3 regions of the Pseudomonas sp. D(2018) genome follow, and region 1 is predicted to be linked to each of the others. Evidence: predicted binding sites of a transcription regulator. Region 1 holds the regulator's gene; each other region holds the start of a gene.
What was found. Region 1 encodes sigma-54, which starts transcription at its own class of promoters, with help from an activator protein. Its sites were predicted from a motif close to ANTGGCATNNANNTTGCTNT; they were not measured.
Positions count from the first base shown of each region.

Region 2: the regulator sigma-54 is predicted to act here: its motif matches at 1,507-1,526, upstream of FFS60_RS20535 (CmpA/NrtA family ABC transporter substrate-binding protein).
Region 3: the regulator sigma-54 is predicted to act here: its motif matches at 1,325-1,344, upstream of FFS60_RS10970 (CmpA/NrtA family ABC transporter substrate-binding protein).

Region 1 covers NZ_SCOK01000002.1:311,619-313,867, forward strand. The annotation lists gene hpf (ribosome hibernation-promoting factor, HPF/YfiA family) at 1-288, opposite strand, end outside; gene FFS60_RS03160 (RNA polymerase factor sigma-54) at 373-1,869, opposite strand; gene lptB (LPS export ABC transporter ATP-binding protein) at 2,017-2,249, opposite strand, start outside.
Region 2 covers NZ_SCOK01000037.1:4,705-6,953, reverse strand. The annotation lists gene FFS60_RS20540 (ANTAR domain-containing response regulator) at 1-148, opposite strand, end outside; gene FFS60_RS20535 (CmpA/NrtA family ABC transporter substrate-binding protein) at 169-1,383, opposite strand; gene ppnN (nucleotide 5'-monophosphate nucleosidase PpnN) at 1,559-2,249, opposite strand, start outside.
Region 3 covers NZ_SCOK01000013.1:41,600-43,848, forward strand. The annotation lists gene FFS60_RS10970 (CmpA/NrtA family ABC transporter substrate-binding protein) at 1-1,208, opposite strand, end outside; gene FFS60_RS10975 (YgdI/YgdR family lipoprotein) at 1,397-1,606, opposite strand; gene acnB (bifunctional aconitate hydratase 2/2-methylisocitrate dehydratase) at 1,815-2,249, opposite strand, start outside.

The DNA of each region.
Region 1 (2,249 bases):
CTGGCGATTCAACTGCTTTTCCTTGTGTTTGATCAGTTGGCGGTCAAGTTTATCGGTGAGCAGGTCTATGGCGGCGTACATGTCTTCATGTTCCGCATTGGCCACGACCTCCCCGCCGGCGATGTGCAAGGTGGCTTCGATCTTTTGCTTCAGTTTCTCGACCTCCATGATGACTTGCACATTAGTGATCTTGTCGAAGTGGCGCTCGAGCCGGCCAAGTTTCTCGCCGACATAATCGCGCAGGGCGTCGGTCACATCCAGTTGATGTCCACTGATGTTGACTTGCATACCGCTTTCTCCTTATTGCCCGTGTATAAGAGACAGGCTAACGGGCCTGCCACCGGAACACTTTGGCGTGGGTCAATTTCCGCGTCACATCAGTCGCTTCCGTTCGCTGGAAGGCGCTATCCCAAGGGATTCGCGATACTTGGCTACTGTGCGACGGGCCACTTGAATGCCCTGTGCCTCCAGTAAACCAGCGATCTTGCTGTCGCTCAACGGCTTTTTCGGATTTTCCGCTGCGACCAGTTTCTTGATGATGGCGCGGATCGCGGTAGACGAGCATTCGCCGCCTTCCGAGGTACTGACGTGGCTGGAGAAGAAGTACTTCAGCTCGTAGATTCCGCGGGGAGTGTGCATGTATTTCTGGGTAGTTACGCGCGAGATGGTGGACTCGTGCATGCCCACGGCTTCGGCGATGTCGTGCAGGACCAGGGGCTTCATCGCCTCATCGCCGTACTCCAGGAAGCCGCGCTGGTGCTCGACGATCTGGGTGGCGACCTTCATCAGGGTTTCGTTGCGACTCTGCAGGCTCTTGATGAACCAGCGCGCTTCCTGAAGCTGGTTGCGCATGAAGGTGTTGTCGGCGCTGGAGTCGGCGCGGCGAACGAAACCGGCGTACTGTGGGTTGACCCGCAGGCGCGGCACGGCTTCCTGGTTCAGCTCCACCAGCCAGCGTTCGTTGTGCTTGCGAACGATGACATCCGGTACCACGTACTCAGGCTCGCTGGCTTCGATCTGCGAACCGGGCCGCGGATTCAGGCACTGGATCAGTTCGATGATCTGGCGAAGTTCATCTTCCTTGACCTTCATGCGTCGCATCAGCTGGCTGTAGTCGCGGCTGCCGAGCAGGTCGAGGAGATCGCTGACCAGGCGCTGGGCTTCAGTCAGCCAGGGGGTTCCCGTAGGTAACTGGCGCAGCTGGAGGATCAGGCATTCACGCAGGTCGCGGGCGCCGACGCCGGCGGGCTCGAACTGCTGGATGCGGTGGAGGACGACTTCGACTTCATCCAGTTCGATGCCGAGTTCGGGGTCGAATGCCTCGACGACCTCGGCCAGTGACTCTTCGAGGTAACCATCGTTGTTGATGCAGTCGATCAGGGTGACCGCGATCAAGCGGTCGGTATCGGACATGGGCGCCAGGTTGAGCTGCCAGAGCAGATGGCTCTGCAGGCTCTCGCCAACCGAAGTGCGCGAGGTGAAATCCCACTCGTCGTCATCGTTGCTCGGCAGGCTGCTGGCACTCGTCTGGTAGACGTCCTCCCACGCGGTGTCGACCGGGAGTTCGCTGGGGATGCGTTCGTGCCATTCGCCGTCTTCCATGGCTTCGGCATTGGTCTCGACGCTGGACTCTTGAAAGCTGGTCTCCTGATTGCCGGAGTTGGGCAACTGGTCGCCTTCGGCCATCGGGTCGGAGGTGTCGAAGTCGTCGCCATCCTCCTGCCGTTCGAGCATCGGGTTGGACTCCAGCGCTTCCTGGATCTCCTGCTGGAGATCCAGGGTGGAGAGTTGGAGTAGGCGGATGGCCTGTTGCAGCTGCGGGGTCATCGTCAGCTGCTGGCCCATCTTTAGGACTAGCGATGGTTTCATGGCAGAGGGCTTAGCACCTTATTCGCCGGCGCTTGCGCGCCATCCACTACAGGGCGCCGTAGCGCCACCAGGAAGCAAATTATATGCCTGACCTTGAAGGATTTTCCTAGCTTACGCAACCGGTCTTGTAGGCAAGGCCGCGGGACGCTACAGGCGGAACTCGTGGCCCAGATAGACTTCCTTCACCAACTGGTTGGCCAGGATTGCTTCCGCATCCCCCTCGGCGATCAGTTGTCCGTCACTGACAATGTAGGCCGTCTCGCAAATATCGAGCGTCTCGCGGACATTGTGGTCGGTGATGAGTACGCCGATCCCTTTGGCCTTGAGGTGATGGATGATCTGTTTGATGTCGCCCACGGAAATCGGGTCCACACCGGCGA
Region 2 (2,249 bases), on a different contig from region 1:
CGACATCGGGGCGCGTCGCCTCGATGCGCTCGGGCAGGTCGATGGTCAATCCGGTCTCGTCGATGACGTCGAAGCCCGACTCGACGAGGGCCTGGCGCAGGCGGCCGACCTTCTTCGGCGTGTCATTGATCAGGAGGATGCGAAGCATGCTGCGGTCATCTCCACGTGTCATGGGGAAGGGGCGGCAGCCCTGGAGCTGCGGGCGTGGATGGCGAAGCTGCGGGCATAACCGGCCGGATCGCTGCCATCCCAGATATGGCCGTCGAACAGTCTGGCGCTGCGCATGGGTCGCACCGGTACGTCGATGCCCAGCGCGTCGGCGGCTTCCCGGTAGAGCGCGAGCTGGTGGATTCGACGGGCCACACCGAGATAGTCCGGGTCTTCCCTGAGCAGCCCCCAACGGCGGAACTGCGTCATGAACCAGATGCCGTCGGACAGCCAGGGCATGGTCGCCTCGCCGCTGGCGAAGAAGCGCAGCGGGTGGGCATCGCGCCAGGCATAGCCGAGGCCGTCTTCATAGTGTCCGAGGAAGCGCGGCTCGATCGCCGAAAGCGGTGCATCGAGGTACTCGCTGCCGCTGATCAGGCGGGCCGTGCTGCGCTTGTTCTCTTCGTTCGCATCGATGAAGCGGCTGGCTTCCAGTACGGCCATGGTCAGCGCGCGGGCGGTGTTGGGGTATTGCTCCACGAACGCGCGGGTACAGCCAAGTACCTTCTCCGGATGGTCGGGCCAGATCATCTGGCTGGTGGCCAGGGTGAAGCCCTGCTTTTCGTCCACGGCCAGCGCTCCCCAGGGGCCGCCGGCGCAGAAACCGTCGATGCGACCGGCGCGCAGGTGCTGGACCATCTGCGCGGGTGGCACTACCACGGTGTTCACATCCTCCAGGGGGTGAATGCCGTGGGCTGCCAACCAGTAGTTGAGCCACATGGCATGGGTGCCCGTGGGGAACGTCTGGGCGAAGGTCAGCTTCCCACCGCGCTGGCGCATATGGGCGACGAGGGCCTCGGCGCGTGTCACGCCAGCCTGGCGCAGTGGCTCGGAAAGGTTGATCGCCTGGCCGTTCTGGCACAGCCCCATGAGGATTGCCATCTCGGTGGGAACGCCCGCCAGGCCAAGGTGGATGCCATAGACCTGGCCATAGAGCGAATGCGCGGCATCCAGTTCACCGCACAGCAGCCGGTCGCGCAGGCCGGCCCAGGACGTTTGCCGCTTCAGCTCCAGGGTCAGGCCGCAGGGCTGGGCGAAGCCCTGGGTGGCCGCGACGATCAGCGAGGCCGCGTCGGAAAGGGCCATGAACCCCAGGTTGACTGTGCGCTTTTCCGGGGCATCGCTGCCCGCGACCCAGGCGAGGTTGTCGTTACGGGTGCAACTCTTGTCGGTCATGTCGTTTGTCCCGCCACTGAACGAAAAAGGCGCCGCTCCCGCCACCATGGGGGTGGTGACGGGAAACGACGCCATCGTCTGTGAACCGACTCCGCCGTTGGAGTGGGTTCTATGGCAGAAGCATTAGCAAGCGATATGCCAGGGTGCCTGACCGTCTGGCGAACGTGCCCTGGTACTACGCGCCGCTCTGTACGACCCGGTAGCACGGCACGTAGGCCGCGCCGCCCGGCAACTTCATCCGGTGCTGGCGGACGAAGGCCTGGAGCAACTCGTCCAGCGGCTGCATGACCACGGCGTCGCCGTGGATCTCGTATGGACCGTGTTGTTCGATCAGGCGGATGCCCTTGTCTTTCACGTTGCCGGCAACGATGCCGGAAAACGCTCGGCGCAGGTTCGCGGCGAGTTCGTGGGGCGGCAGGCTACGGCTCAGGTTGAGGCTGGCCATGTTTTCGTGGGTGGGTTCGAAGGGGCGCTGGAAGCTTTCGTCGATCTTCAGCAACCAGTTGAAGTGGAAGGCATCCGCGCGCTCGCGGCGGAACTGCTTCACCGCCTTCAGGCCCTGGGCCATTTCGATGGCCACTTCCGCCGGGTTGTCGATGATGATCCTGTAGCGGCGCTGCGCGTCTTCACCGAGTGTCGCGCCGACGAAGGCGTGCAGCTGCTCCAGGTAGGCGGCGGCGCTCTTCGGCCCGGTGAGCACCAGCGGGAACGGCAGGTCCTGGTTGTCCGGGTGCATCAGGATGCCCAGCAGGTAGAGGAACTCCTCCGCCGTGCCCACGCCGCCCGGGAAGATGATGATGCCGTGGCCGACGCGGACGAAGGCCTCCAGGCGCTTCTCGATGTCCGGCAGGATCACCAGCTCGTTG
Region 3 (2,249 bases), on a different contig from region 1:
GCAATGGCGCGGGCATTGCCGGCCAGGGAGTGGATGGGGAAGCTGCGGGCGTAGCCAGCGGGGTCATTGCCGTCCCAGGTACGACCGTCAATCAGTGTGGCGCTGCGCATCGGGGCGGGAACGGGGATACCGAGGGCTTCGGCGGCTTCGCGGTAGCGATCCAGCCGCTGGACGCGCTGGGCGATGGCGAGATAGTCGGGGTCGTCCCGCAACAGGCCCCAGCGGCGGAACTGGGTCATGAACCAGATACCGTCAGAGAGGTAGGGCATGTTCACCTGGCCGCCCTCGAAGAAGCGCAGCGGGTGATCGTCCTCCCAGGCGTTGCCCAATCCATCCTCGTAGTGGCCAAGGAAGCGCGGCTCAACGGCCGACAACGGGACGTCTACGTAGTCGCTGCCGCTGATCAACTGGGCGGTGCTGCTCCGGTTCTCGAGGCTGGCGTCGATGAAGCGGCTCGCTTCAAGGACGGCCATGGTCAGGGCTCGGGTAGTGTTGGGGTATTGCTCGGCGAACTCGCGGGTGACGCCGAGGACCTTTTCCGGATGGTCCGGCCAGATCATCTGGCTGGTGGCCAAGGTGAACCCCTGGCCCTGGTCCACCGCCAATGCGCCCCAGGGGCCACCAGCGCAGAAGCCGTCGATGCGAGCCGCCTTGAGGTGAGCGACCATCTGCGAGGGCGGTACAACGACCGTATCGACATCCCGCAACGGATGGATGCCCTGGGCGGCCAGCCAATAGTTCAGCCACATGGCGTGGGTGCCGGTAGGGAACGTCTGGGCGAAGGTCAGGCGTGCACCACCATGGCGCACGTGGCGGATCAGTGCCTCGGAACTGGTCACGCCGATGCGCTTGAGTGGTTCGGAGAGGTTGATGGCCTGGCCGTTCTGGCACAGGCCCATGAGGATGGCCATTTCGGCGCAGGGGCCGCCAATGCCCAGCTCTATCCCGTAGATTTGTCCGTAGAGTGCTTGCGCGGCGTCCAGTTCGCCGGAGAGCAGCTTGTCGCGCAGCGTGGCCCAGGACGATTGGCGCTGGAGGTTAAGGGTGAGGCCGTATGGCTGGGCGAAGCCCTGGGTGGCGGCGACTATGAGGGAGGCCGAGTCGGTCAGGGGCATGAAGCCCAGGTTGAGCATGCACTTCTCTGGCGCGTCGCTGCCCGTGACCCAGGCCAGATTGTCTGCTCGCGTGGTGTTCTGCTTGTCCGTCATCTTGGTTGCCACCTATCAGCAAAATGGCGCCGATCCGGAGCAGCCGGGGCCGGCCGGAATCGACGCCATTGTCATCAACCCGCTCCGCCGTTGGAGTGAGTATTGTTGATGCTGAGCAAGCAAGCGATATGCCAGAGGGGGAAGAAACCCTCGCAGGAGCGGGGTAGTGGATCGATCTCGGGGCCGCCTCAGCGTTCGATGATCTGTTTCACCTGCGCTTGCGGGATTTGTTGGCTGCGGCCTTCGTCATCCTCGAATTCGAGCATGCCGGTGTCACTGTCCAGTTCGGGTTTCTCGTGGGTCGTGATGATCTGGCCATCGGTCGTGGCGATGAGGTACTCGCTGGAGCAGCCAACCAAGCCAAGGGCGCAGAAGAGGATCAGGTTCCAGAGTTTCATGACGACGCTCCCCGTCGTGGCAACTGATAACTGGAACATAGCTGCTGACGGAGCAGCTGCAAGGCAGAGAGGGCGCCCTTCTGTCGAAAGTGTGTGGCCTGGCGGAGTCGTTCGGTGCGGCTCCGATCGATGTGCGGTCGCCTGACGGCGCAAAGAAAAAGCCCCGCACGGGGCGGGGCTTCTTCGTTACCGGGATACCGATGCAGGCTTAGGCCTGGACCACCGGGATCTTGGCGTTTGCAGCGGCTTCCTTGTACTCGGCGATCTGGTCGAAGGACAGGTAGCGGTAGATATCGGCAGCCATGCTGTCGATATTCTTCGCATATTCCATGTACTCCTCGACGGTCGGCAGTTTGCCCAGGATCGAGGCAACAGCCGCCAGCTCGGCGGAGGCCAGGTAGACGTTGGTGGCGTCGCCCAGGCGGTTCGGGAAGTTACGGGTGGAGGTGGAGACCACGGTGGCACCGGTCTGTACGCGAGCCTGGTTACCCATGCACAGCGAGCAGCCCGGCATTTCCATGCGCGCGCCAGCCTTGCCGTAAATGCCGTAGTAGCCTTCTTCGGTCAGCTGGTGCTGGTCCATCTTGGTCGGCGGGGCCAGCCACAGGCGGGTCGGGATACCGCCCTTGACCTTGTCCAGCAG